Regions from separate parts of the Nocardia sp. NBC_01388 genome, predicted to be linked through region 1. Evidence: predicted binding sites of a transcription regulator. Region 1 holds the regulator's gene; the other holds the start of a gene.
What was found. Region 1 encodes HspR, which represses chaperone genes until heat shock. Its sites were predicted from a motif close to ANNTGAGTNNNNNNNACTCANNT; they were not measured.
Positions count from the first base shown of each region.

Region 2: a site for HspR is predicted at 1,447-1,469, ahead of lon (endopeptidase La). Genes of this name have one in related genera too.

Region 1 covers NZ_CP109553.1:6,882,505-6,888,487, forward strand. Annotated here, with positions in the region: gene dnaK (molecular chaperone DnaK) at 1-1,567, shown strand, start outside; gene grpE (nucleotide exchange factor GrpE) at 1,564-2,172, shown strand; gene dnaJ (molecular chaperone DnaJ) at 2,257-3,441, shown strand; gene OG716_RS32945 (heat shock protein transcriptional repressor HspR) at 3,441-3,833, shown strand; gene OG716_RS32950 (globin domain-containing protein) at 4,360-5,529, shown strand; gene OG716_RS32955 (FAD-binding oxidoreductase) at 5,632-5,983, opposite strand, start outside.
Region 2 covers NZ_CP109553.1:6,625,404-6,631,386, forward strand. Annotated here, with positions in the region: gene OG716_RS31830 (FAD-dependent oxidoreductase) at 1-755, opposite strand, end outside; gene OG716_RS31835 (MarR family winged helix-turn-helix transcriptional regulator) at 852-1,319, opposite strand; gene lon (endopeptidase La) at 1,547-3,955, shown strand; gene OG716_RS31845 (endonuclease/exonuclease/phosphatase family protein) at 4,059-4,760, shown strand; gene OG716_RS31850 (acryloyl-CoA reductase) at 4,757-5,749, opposite strand; gene OG716_RS31855 (alpha/beta fold hydrolase) at 5,904-5,983, shown strand, end outside.

The DNA.
Region 1 (5,983 bases):
TTCCGCGCGCACGCTGATGAAGCTGAAGCGCGACGCCGAGGCCTACCTCGGTGAGGAGATCACCGACGCGGTCATCACCGTCCCCGCCTACTTCGAGGACGCGCAGCGCCAGGCCACCAAGGAGGCCGGCCAGATCGCGGGCCTGAACGTCCTGCGCATCGTCAACGAGCCCACCGCGGCCGCGCTGGCGTACGGCCTGGACAAGGGCGACAAGGAACAGTCCATCCTGGTCTTCGACCTCGGTGGCGGCACCTTCGACGTCTCCCTGCTCGACATCGGTGAGGGTGTCGTCGAGGTCCGTGCGACCTCCGGCGACAACCACCTCGGTGGCGACGACTGGGACGAGCGCATCGTGACCTGGCTGGTCGACAAGTTCAAGGCGTCCTCGGGCATCGACCTGACCAAGGACAAGATGGCCATGCAGCGCCTGCGTGAGGCCGCGGAGAAGGCCAAGATCGAACTGTCGTCCTCGCAGTCGACCTCGATCAACCTGCCCTACATCACGGTCGACGCGGACAAGAACCCGCTGTTCCTCGACGAGCAGCTGACCCGCGCCGAGTTCCAGAAGATCACCTCCGATCTGCTGGACCGCACCCGCAAGCCGTTCCAGTCGGTCATCAAGGACGCCGGCATCGCCGTCGCCGATATCGATCACGTTGTGCTCGTGGGTGGTTCGACCCGTATGCCCGCCGTCTCGGAGCTGGTCAAGGAACTGACCGGCGGCCGTGAGCCCAATAAGGGCGTGAACCCGGACGAGGTCGTCGCCGTCGGCGCCGCCCTGCAGGCCGGTGTGCTCAAGGGTGAGGTCAAGGACGTCCTGCTGCTCGATGTCACCCCGCTGTCGCTGGGTATCGAGACCAAGGGTGGCGTGATGACCAAGCTCATCGAGCGCAACACCACCATCCCGACCAAGCGGTCCGAGACCTTCACCACGGCCGATGACAATCAGCCGTCCGTGCAGATCCAGGTCTTCCAGGGTGAGCGCGAAATCGCTTCGCACAACAAGCTGCTCGGATCCTTCGAGCTGACCGGCATCCCGCCGGCCCCGCGTGGCGTGCCGCAGATCGAGGTCATCTTCGACATCGACGCCAACGGCATCGTGCACGTGACGGCCAAGGACAAGGGCACCGGCAAGGAGAACACGATCAAGATCCAGGACGGCTCCGGCCTGTCCAAGGAGGAGATCGATCGCATGGTCAAGGACGCCGAGGCGCACGCTTCGGAGGACAAGGCCCGTCGCGAAGAGGCCGAGACCCGCAACCAGGCCGAATCGCTGGTGCACCAGACCGAGAAGTTCATCAAGGACAACGAGGACAAGGTCCCGGCCGAAATCAAGACCAAGGTCGAGGAGGCTATCGCCGAGGCCAACAAGGCGCTCGAGGGCACCGATATCGCGGCCATCAAGACCGCGGTGGAGAAGCTCGCGACCGAGTCGCAGGCGCTGGGCCAGGCCATCTACGACGCCAGTGCCGCGGATCAGGCCGCCTCGAGCAATGGCTCGAGCGCGCCCGACGCCGATGACACCGTCGTCGACGCCGAGGTCGTCGAGGAGCCGGAGAAGAAGTGACGAACCCGAACCCGGAACAAGAACCGATCACGGTCTCGGGTGAGGGCGGCCCGGCCGCGGCGGACGGATTCGCCTCGGCCTCGGCCGCGGATGATGTTGCCATGAGCGAGGATTCGCTCGCCGACACCATCACCGCCGAGCTCGCCGAGCGCACCAACGATCTGCAGCGGCTCACCGCCGAATACGCCAACTACCGCCGCCGCGTCGAACGGGACCGCAAGGCCACCATCGACAATGCCAAGGCGACGGTCGTCAGCGAACTGCTGGCCGTGCTCGACGATCTCGACCGCGCCCGCGCACACGGCGACCTGGACAACGGACCGCTCAAGTCCGTTGCCGACAAACTGGTCACCGCCCTGCAGAAGCAGGGCCTCGAGGACTTCGGTTCGGAGGGCGAGCCTTTCGACCCGACCCTGCACGAGGCCGTGCAGCACGAGGGCTCCGGGCACGACCCGGTGATCGGCATGGTCATGCGCAAGGGTTACCGCTTCGGCGACCGCGTCCTGCGCCACGCGCTGGTCGGCGTCACCGACGGGGTGGCAGATCTGAACGGCTCGGCCGCATCGGATTCGACGAACGCCGGCCCCGATGCCGCTGGCGCCTAATACGGTGGCGGCCCCGTATGGGGCCACCACGTCGGTCCCATACGGGATGCCGACCTCGAGGAATCTGGAAGGAGGAGATGCCCGGTGAACCGGGAGTGGCTCGAAAAGGACTTCTACAAGGAGCTGGGTATCGCCTCCGGCGCGACCCAGGAAGAGATCAAGAAGGCGTACCGCAAGCTCGCCCGTGATCTGCATCCGGACAAGAACCCGGGTGACGCCAAGGCGGAGGAGCGGTTCAAGGTCGTCAGCGAGGCGCATGCCGTGCTGTCCGATCCGGAGAAGCGCAAGGAGTACGACGAGGCGCGAAAGCTCTTCGCCAACGGCGGTTTCGGCCGCGGCGGCTTCTCGCCCGGCGGTGGTGGTGGCTACGGCCAGCCCGGCGGATTCTCCGGCGACTTCAACCTGGGCGATATCTTCGGCGGGCAGACGGCCGGAGCCGGCGCGGGCGACGGTGGGCTGGGCGATCTGCTCGGCGGACTGTTCAATCGCGGCGGGACCCGCACCTCCTCGCGCCCTCGGCGCGGCAGCGATGTGGAAACCGAGACGACACTGGGCTTCCGCGAGGCCGCCCAGGGTGTGACGGTTCCGCTGCGCATGACCAGTCCGGCGGCCTGCACCACCTGCCACGGCAGTGGCGCCAAGCCGGGCACCAGCCCGCGGGTCTGCCCGCACTGCAACGGATCCGGAGTGGTCAGCCGGAATCAGGGTGCGTTCGGATTCAGCGAGCCGTGTGAGGACTGCCGGGGCACCGGGTCGATCATCGACGACCCGTGCGTCGACTGCCATGGCAGCGGTATCCAGAACCGGACCCGGACCATCACCGTGCGCATTCCCCCGGGGGTGCGTGATGGTCAGCGAATCCGGTTGGCGGGCCAGGGCGAAGCGGGACTGCGCGGTGCGCCGCCCGGTGACCTCTTCGTCGCCGTGCACGTCAGCCAGGACAAGGTCTTCGGCCGCAATGGCGACGACCTGACCCTGGTGCTGCCGGTCAGTTACAGCGAACTGGTGCTGGGGACAACGGTTTCCGTGCCCACGCTGGAGGGACGCGTCGGCGTCAAGGTGCCCCCGGGCACCGCCGACGGCCGTACCCTGCGCGTGCGCGGACGCGGTGTGCCCAAGCGCGACGGCGTCGCGGGTGATCTGCTCGTGACCGTCAAGGTCGCGATTCCGCAGAAACTGGACGACGAGGCCACCGAGGCGCTGCGGCGCTATGCGGAGGCGGAGAAGACCAGTGGTTTCGATCCACGAGCCGGCTGGGCAGGTGCGTGATGAATCCCGATCCGAAACAGGCCGCCGAGGCCCAGTACTTCCTGATCTCGGTGGCTGCGCAGCTGGCGGGCATGCACGCCCAGACGCTGCGTACCTATGACCGGCTGGGTCTGGTGTCGCCGCAACGTACTTCGGGCGGCGGCCGGCGCTACTCGGACCGGGATGTGCAGTTGCTCCGCGAGGTGCAGCGGCTGTCCCAGGACGAGGGCGTCAACCTGGCGGGCATCAAACGGATCATCGAACTCACCAATCAGGTCGAGCAGCTGCAGCAGCGAGTTGCCGAACTGGGCGCCGAAGTGGACAGGCTCCGGTCGGGCTACCGCCCGGATCTGAGTCCGCCGCAGCGCAGTACGGCGCTGGTCGTGTGGCAACCGCGTCACCGCCGCACCTGACCGGTGCGGTGTGAGGGATTTCCGGGGACCATGTCCCCGGGCCCCGGAGAGAAGGAACAGCGTCCCGTGATCGGGGCGCTGTTTTTCTTTGTTGCAGGCAATGTGCTGAGTTTCCTTGTGTAAGTGAAAGATTGTGGATAACTCTGGTGGAGTATTAAATACAGACCGGCCGGTTGCTAATATCTTCCGATTGAGAGTTTTGTCCTTATATCGCAACGCCTTTCGGTAGCCATCGAGGTTGCGGGAGGATCGCTCCTTTTCTGAGTCTTGCAAAACGAATGTCCCAGATTCGACGTGTGAAACCCCGTGTCCCACGGTGATTCCCAGTTGAACAGTCTGTTTTCCGGGCAGTTTGCTTGTTGCTTGTTCGTTTTTAGGGAATTACAGGCACATAGTTGAAACGTCCCGTTCCGTTGCTGGCAAACCTCGCCTACACTTGCTCAGCAACGGCAGCTGTCGAGTGTCCCGCAGCACTGCACTCACCGGCCCGGGCTGTGTTCGAGTGCGAAATGGGGTTGTGACACAAATGGATTCGCGGACCGTCGCATTGATTAGAACGACGTTCAAGTCGGTTGCTGCGGAAGACGGTGGCCCTGAAAAGCTCGCTCGTTCGTTCTACGCCATTCTCTTCACGGAGTATCCCCAAGTGCGGGATTTCTTCCCCGCCGCGCTGGATGCCCAGCGCGACAGGTTGGTGAAAGCGATCGCCTATGTGGTCGACCGGCTGGAGGAGCCGGACAAGTTGCTGCCCTTCCTCGCTCAGCTCGGCCGCGACCACCGCAAATACGGGGTGGTGCCCGAACACTATGCGGCCGTGGGCAAATCCCTGAAGACGGCCATGCAGGCCTACGCGGGTACCGAGATGTGGACCGATGAGGTCGACAGCGCCTGGGACGAGGGGCTCGGCGTCATCGCCGGCACCATGATGGGCGCGGCCGAGAAGGAAAGCGCCCCGCCGGTGTGGACCGGCACCGTCATCGAACATCGTGAGGTACTGCGCAATCTCGCCATCGTGCGCCTCAAGCTGGATCAGCCGATGCAGTACGCGGCCGGGCAGTACATGAGTGTGCAGATCCCGTCCCGCCCGCGGATGTGGCGGTATCTCTCCCCGGCCATCCCCGCCAATGCCGGCGGCGAGATCGAATTCCATGTGCGCGGCGTCACCGGCGGCTGGGTCAGCCCGGCCATGGTCGGCCACACCAAGGTCGGCGAACACTGGCTGATCGGATCATCGCTCGGCGGACTCGGCGTCCCGCGCAATACCCGCCGCAAAATGCTGATGATCGCCTGCGGCACCGGAATCGCCCCGCTCCGTGCACAACTCATGGCCATGACGCAGCGCCGGTCCAATCCGAAGGTCGATCTGTTCGTGGGCGGTCACTACCCCTGCGACCTCTACGACCTCGAAATTCTCAGTCAGCTCGCGCTGGCCAACAAGTGGCTCACCGTCACCCCGGTCACCGAGAGCGATGAGAATCCCTGGTGGCAGCTCACCAATTCCAGTGAGCCTCAGGAACATCCGGGTCTGCAACCGCGCCGGGTCGGCCAGATCGGCAAGATAGTCGCCGGTTTCGGGTCCTGGGAGGATCGCGACGTGCAGATCGTCGGGTCGCCCTCGATGGTGCAGACCACCAAGTTCCGTCTCATGGCGGCGGGTACCTCCACCGAGAACATCCGCCACGACCCGCTGTTCTGACGCGGGCCCCCAAGCCCCCGCGCCGCTGTCGGTCTTCGGGCAGCGGTGCGGGGTACCAAACGTTCGGTGCGGGTACCGAACGTTCACGGCCGTGCGAGCGGCTCAAAACCCTTCGTAGCGAATGGCTTCCGGAGCCGTCCCGGTAGCGACGAGCCGTTCCACAGCCGAATGCACGGCAGCGGTATTGCCGCACACCACGATGTGCTGATGGTCCAGCGGTGCGAAGCGGGTGACGATCTCCGCCAGGGTGCCGGGCAGCAACTCCTCCGGCTCGAATCCGATATCCACCCGGCAGGCTTCGTACCAGTGGTCGGTCCAGTCCGGATTGTCTTCGTCCAGCACCACGGGAAGCACTGTGAGCCAAGGTAGTTCATTGGCCATCAGGTGCAGCATATCGTCGGCGTAGAGGTCGCGAGGGTATCTGCCGGCCACGAACAGATGGGTGCGCGGCGGC
Region 2 (5,983 bases), 260 kb from region 1:
TTCACGTAGTCGCGAGTGTTGTCGTACTGCAAGCCATCCCAGACATCGAGGAGCCCAGCGTCCTTGCCCGCCTTGGGCTTACCGTTCTCGTCCCAGGGAAACTCCATGACGTGCAGCATGCCCATCATGCCGCCCCTGCCGAAGATGAGGTTGATGCCCTGTTCGAACTCGGTGCTGAGTATCTCCCGAATCTCGTGTGTCAGTGGGGTTTTCGTGGCCAGCGCGGTAATGCCGGAGTCCTTGATCTCCGCATGCGGCAGGTACTGCTGCCGGATGGCCGAACGGGTGCCCTCCGCCGAGACGAGCACATCGCCCTCGGCGCTGGTCCCGTCCGAAAAGTGTGCGGTGACTGTGCCATTGGGGTGCTGGGTGTAGTGCGTGTACACCTTGCCGTACGTCACGACATCGTCCATTCCGGTGAACAGCACCTGGCGCAGGGTGGAGCGGGAGACCGAACGCTCCCCGTCGCCGGCCTCGCCGAGCGTAATGCTGGCCGTGGTCCGCATCTTCTCGGTCAGCACGTTGAAGTAGCGCGGCGCCCGGGCGCAGGTGGCGACGAAGGTTTCGTACAGCTTCGGCGGCAGGCACTGCTCGAGCGCGCGCCCGCCGGTGGCGTCCAGGCCGACGCGGTAGCCGTACAGCCCGTCCCTGCGAGAACCGTAGCGCTCGTAGACCGCGACGGAAACGTTCGCCTGACGGAGGCCGTGCGCCAGGCACATACCGCCGGTACCGGCTCCGATGATGATGACGTGCATGGTGACGACCTCCTGAAACCTGAAACTCTCGAATATCGATCGCGGGAATCTCGACCGCGCCGACAGATATATCTTGAACTTCAAGTCACTTGATTGTCAAGCTTTCTGATCGGGCATGGCCCGTAGCCGCTGGACGTGCTCGTTCTGGGTGGTCCGGCTGGCGTCGAGGAAGCCGATGATCAGTTCGAGCTGCTCGGGGGTGTACTTCGCCACGATGTGGCGGGAGTCGTCGAGGAAGGGCGCCATCAGCCCGAGGGCGCGTTCGAGCGCGCGCGGTGTGATCCGGACCAGGGTCTTGCGCCGGTCGGTGGGGTGTGGATGCCGGCTGAGGTAGTCGAGCTTCTCCAGCCGATCCAGCATGGTGGTGACGCTCCCGCTGGTCAGGCCGAGCCGGACGGCGAGCGTACTGGGCGCCGCGTCCTGTCCGCCGATCAGGATTTCCAGGCAGCGCAGGTCCGTCTCGTTCACCCCCATCAGGCGGGCGAGCTCGCGGTCGAAGTCGTCGACCGATGCCTGATATGCCTGCACGGCCGCTCCCAGCCGGGCCTCGATGTCGCTGGACATGCGGATGAGCTCCCTGTTCGTATGAATTTAGCTTGACAATCAAGATACAACGACCGTTCGCTGGGGGTGAACGGGCGTGCGGAATTAGTCCAGGGGTAGTGAGGTTGACAAGGTAACGCTCAACCTGAGTTGAGTGATAGACGCTCAATCTTGGAAGGGTCGAAGACGTGACTGATTCACAGAACCTGCCGGTCCTGTTCCTGACCGATCCGATCGTGCTGCCCGGCATGGTCGTTCCGATCGAGCTGGACGAGTCCGCACAGGCCGCCATCGATGCCGCGCGGGCGGGCAAGGTCAACCAGGTGCTGGTCGCGCCGCGCCTGGACGAGGGCTACGCCACCTACGGCGTGGTCGCCACCATCGAACAGGTCGGCCGCATGCGCGGCGGCGCACCCGCCGCGGTGCTGAAGGCCGAGGGGCGCGCGAAGATCGGGCACGGCGTGACCGGTCCGGGCGCGGCGCTCTGGGTCGAGGCCGAGCCGGTCGAGCTCCCCGAGGCCGACGGCCGCACCAGAGAGCTTGCCGCCGATTACAAGAAGCTTGTCGTGGCCGTGCTGCAGCGCCGTGAGGCGTGGCAGGTCATCGACGCCGTCAATCAGCTGAACGATCCGTCGGCCATTGCCGACGCGGCCGGCTGGGCGACCTACCTGACCAATGAGGACAAGCGCGAACTGCTCGAAACCCTCGATACCGCAACCCGTCTGACCAAGCTGATCGGCTGGACCAAGACGCACATCGCGGAGACCGAGGTCAGCGAGAAGATCAGCGAGGAAGTGCGCGAGGGCGTCGAGAAGAGTCAGCGCGAATTCCTGCTTCGCCAGCAGCTCAACGCTATTCGCAAGGAGCTGGGCGAGGGTGAGCCCGACGGTGCGGACGATTACCGCACCCGGGTCGAGACCGCGGAGCTGCCGGACAATATTCGCGAGGCTGCCCTGCGAGAGGTCGATCGCCTGGAGCGTTCCAGCGATCAGAGCCCCGAATCGGGCTGGATCCGCACCTGGCTGGACACCGTCCTGGAGTTGCCGTTCAGCGTGAAAACCGCTGACAGCACCGATGTCTCGGCGGCCCGCGCGGTGCTGGACGCCGATCACCACGGCCTGGACGAGGTCAAGGACCGCATGGTCGAGTACCTGGCGGTGCGCGCCCGCCGGGCCGCACGCGGCCTGGAGGTCGTGGGCGGTCGCGGTTCCGGCGCGGTGCTGGTGCTGGTCGGCCCGCCCGGTGTGGGTAAGACCTCGCTGGGTGAGTCCGTGGCGCGGGCCCTGGGCCGCAAGTTCGTCCGGGTCGCCCTGGGTGGCGTGCGCGACGAGGCCGAGATCCGCGGGCACCGGCGCACCTACGTCGGCGCGCTGCCGGGGCGCATCGTCCGGGCCATGAAGGAGGCGGGTTCGATGAATCCCGTTGTCCTGCTGGACGAGATCGACAAGGTCGGCTCCGATTTCCGCGGTGATCCGGCGGCGGCACTGCTCGAGGTCCTGGACCCCGCGCAGAACCACACCTTCCGCGATCACTACCTGGATCTGGATCTCGACCTGTCCGATGTGCTGTTCATCGCGACCGCGAATGTCATGGACACCATTCCCGGACCGCTGCTGGACCGCATGGAGATCATCACCGTCGACGGTTACACCGAGGACGACAAGGTGGCCATCGCCCGTGACTTCCTGATCCCGCGTCAGTTGGAGCGCAATGCTCTGACCGGCGAGGAGGTCGTGATCACGAACGAGGCGCTGCGTGAGGTCGCCGCCAACTACACCCGGGAAGCCGGTGTGCGGCAGATGGAGCGGCTGATCGCCAAGGCGCTGCGCAAGGCGGCGACCAAGCTGTCGGAGTCGGCTGACCTGAACGCTCCCGAAAGCATCGTCATCGCCGGAGATTTCGTGCCCGATGCGAAGTCGCTCAGCGAGAGCGATGGGCTCACAGCTGATTTGGGCTACGGTTCCGAGCTCGGTTACGACAGCGGCCCCGCGCCGCTGGTGATCGGACTCGATGACCTGAAGGAGTACCTGGGCCGTCCGCGCTTCACCCCCGACGGGGTGGAACGCACCGCGGTCCCCGGTGTGGCAACGGGTCTGGCCGTGACCGGCGCCGGTGGCGATGTCCTCTACATCGAGGCCAATGCCGCCGAGGGCGAGCGCTCGCTCACCCTGACCGGTCAGCTGGGTGACGTCATGAAGGAGTCCGCGCAGATCGCCCTGACCTACGTCCGCTCCCACCTGGAGGAGATCGGCATCGAGCCGAAGATGCTGGATCGCAATATCCACATCCACTTCCCGGCGGGCGCGGTCCCGAAGGACGGTCCCTCCGCGGGTGTCACCATGGTCACCGCCCTGGTGTCGCTGGCCCTGGGCCGGCAGGTCCGTTCGGACGTCGGCATGACCGGTGAGGTCACCCTGAACGGCCGGGTGCTGCCCATCGGCGGCGTGAAGCAGAAGCTGCTCGCCGCTCAGCGTGCCGGTTTGAAGACCGTCTTCATCCCGGCCCGCAATGAGCCGGACCTCGACGAAGTCCCCGCCGAGGTGCTGGCCGCCCTGGACGTCCGTCCCGTCGCCGACGTGGCAGACATCCTGGCCTACGCCATCGAACCGGTGCTCGAGCCGGCCCTGGACGGCAGGTCGCTGAGCGCCACGGCCTGACCGGCCTGGCCTCATAGTTCAACCGCATAACCGACGGACCGTGCGTGTTTCATGTGAAACGAAACTCGCACGGTCCGTTCGTATCTCGGTAACGTGACTATTCATGATCACTGTCGCTACCTGGAATGTGCTGCACAGGGTCCACGCCGACAACTACGCCAACGAGATTGCCGCGCAGTGGCCGGTGGAGGCCGAGCGAATCGCCGCTGTCACCGGCGTGGTGGCCCGGCGATCCGAAAGGGTCGTCGCATTGCAGGAGGTCAGTGGCGATCAGCTGGCGAGCCTACGGGCGGCTCTGCCCACCAGCACTTTTCATACCCTCCGCTATCCGCGGATACCGAATCCGCGCCGCATCGCGTCAGTGCTCGCCGAGCGCGCCGAGTACCTCGTACTCATCGTCGACGGCCCGGGTAAGGAGGTCGCCGCCGCGTCCTTCGCGACCGATCCCGGTAAGGGTGCGCTCGCGGTCGAGGTGGAGGGGGTGCTCGTGGTCGCCACCCATGTGACGGGCGATTTCCGCCGCGACGGGCAGTTCGCCGATCTGGCCGCGCTGGCGGCCACCGCACCGGCCGTGCTGCTGGGCGATTTCAATGCCGACCGGGCGACGGTGGGCGCCGCGCTCGGTGCGGCATTCACCGTCGCCGGCCTCGCGCCGGACTCCCAACCCACGCGGCCGCGCACCGACGGCGCCAAATCCCAGTTCATCGATCACGTGGTGGTCCGCGGCATCGCCGCCCACGATGCGGTCGTCGAGGATGTGGCCGGTACCTCCGACCACAACCTCGTGCGAGCGATTGTCGGCTAGAACTCGCCCGCGACGCCGAGGACGGTGCGGCCGGAGTGGGTGCCCTCCAGCACGGAATGCAGGACCGCTTCGGCCTCGGTGATCGGGGCATAGTTTTCCAGCAGCGAAAGGTGCTGGGGCTTCAGGTCTTTGGCGAGCCGCGCCCACAATTCGCGGCGGATCGAGATCGGCAGCTGCACGGAGTCGATGCCGAGCAGCGAGACGCCGCGCAGAATGAAGGGCAGTACCGTGGTGGGCAGGTCGCTGCCGCCGGTGAGGCCGGAAACCGCCACCGCGCCACCGTATTTCACGGCCGAGAGAATATGCGCGAGCGAGGATCCGCCGACACTGTCCACCGCGGCGGCCCACTGTGCCTTACCGAGCGGGCGCAGCTTTTCGCCCTCGGCGGGCAGCCGCCCGACCACGGACTTCGCACCGAGTGCGTTGAGCAGTTCGGTCGCACCGATCTTGCCGGTGGAGGCGATGACCTCGAAGCCGAGCCCGCTCAGAATATCGACGGCCACGCTGCCGACGCCGCCCGTCGCCCCGGTGACCAGCACCGGACCGCTTTCGGGGGTGAGACCGTGGTCGAGCAGCGCCTGCACGCTCAGGGCGGCGGTGAATCCGGCGGTGCCCAGGGTCGCCGCCTCGCGCGGGGTGAGACCGTCGAGTTTCACGACCCATTCGGCGGGCACCCGCGCGTATTCGGCGAAGCCGCCGTTGCGGGCGGTGCCGATCTCGTAGCCGTGTGCGACCACCAGGTCGCCGACCGCGAATTCGGGGTTGCCGGAGGCGAAAACCTCACCGGTGATATCGATGCCCGGGACGATCGGATACTCGCGCACCACGCCCCCACCGGGGGTGATGGCCAGTCCGTCCTTGTAGTTGGCACTCGTGAAGTGCACCTTGATCGTCACGTCCCCCGGCCCGAGGAAGTCGTCGCCGACCGTCTCGTGGAGCAGTGAGATCCCGCTGTCCGTCTTGTGTGCCACCATCGCCTGGAACTCCATGGTCCGAGCATAGGCTCCGGCGCTGGTCAGGGCGATCTTCCCGCAATAATCGGCGACTTTACCTCGCGCGTAATCGCTTTCGTTCCCGCGGCGGAGCATCGTTGATCTCAGCAAGCAACAGGCAGAGAGCGAAAGCCCAAGGAGCGCAGCAGATATGCCTTACTTCCAGACCACCACCGACGGCACCACCCTCGCCTACGAGGATTACGGCACCGGCGCGCCGATCGTCTTCGC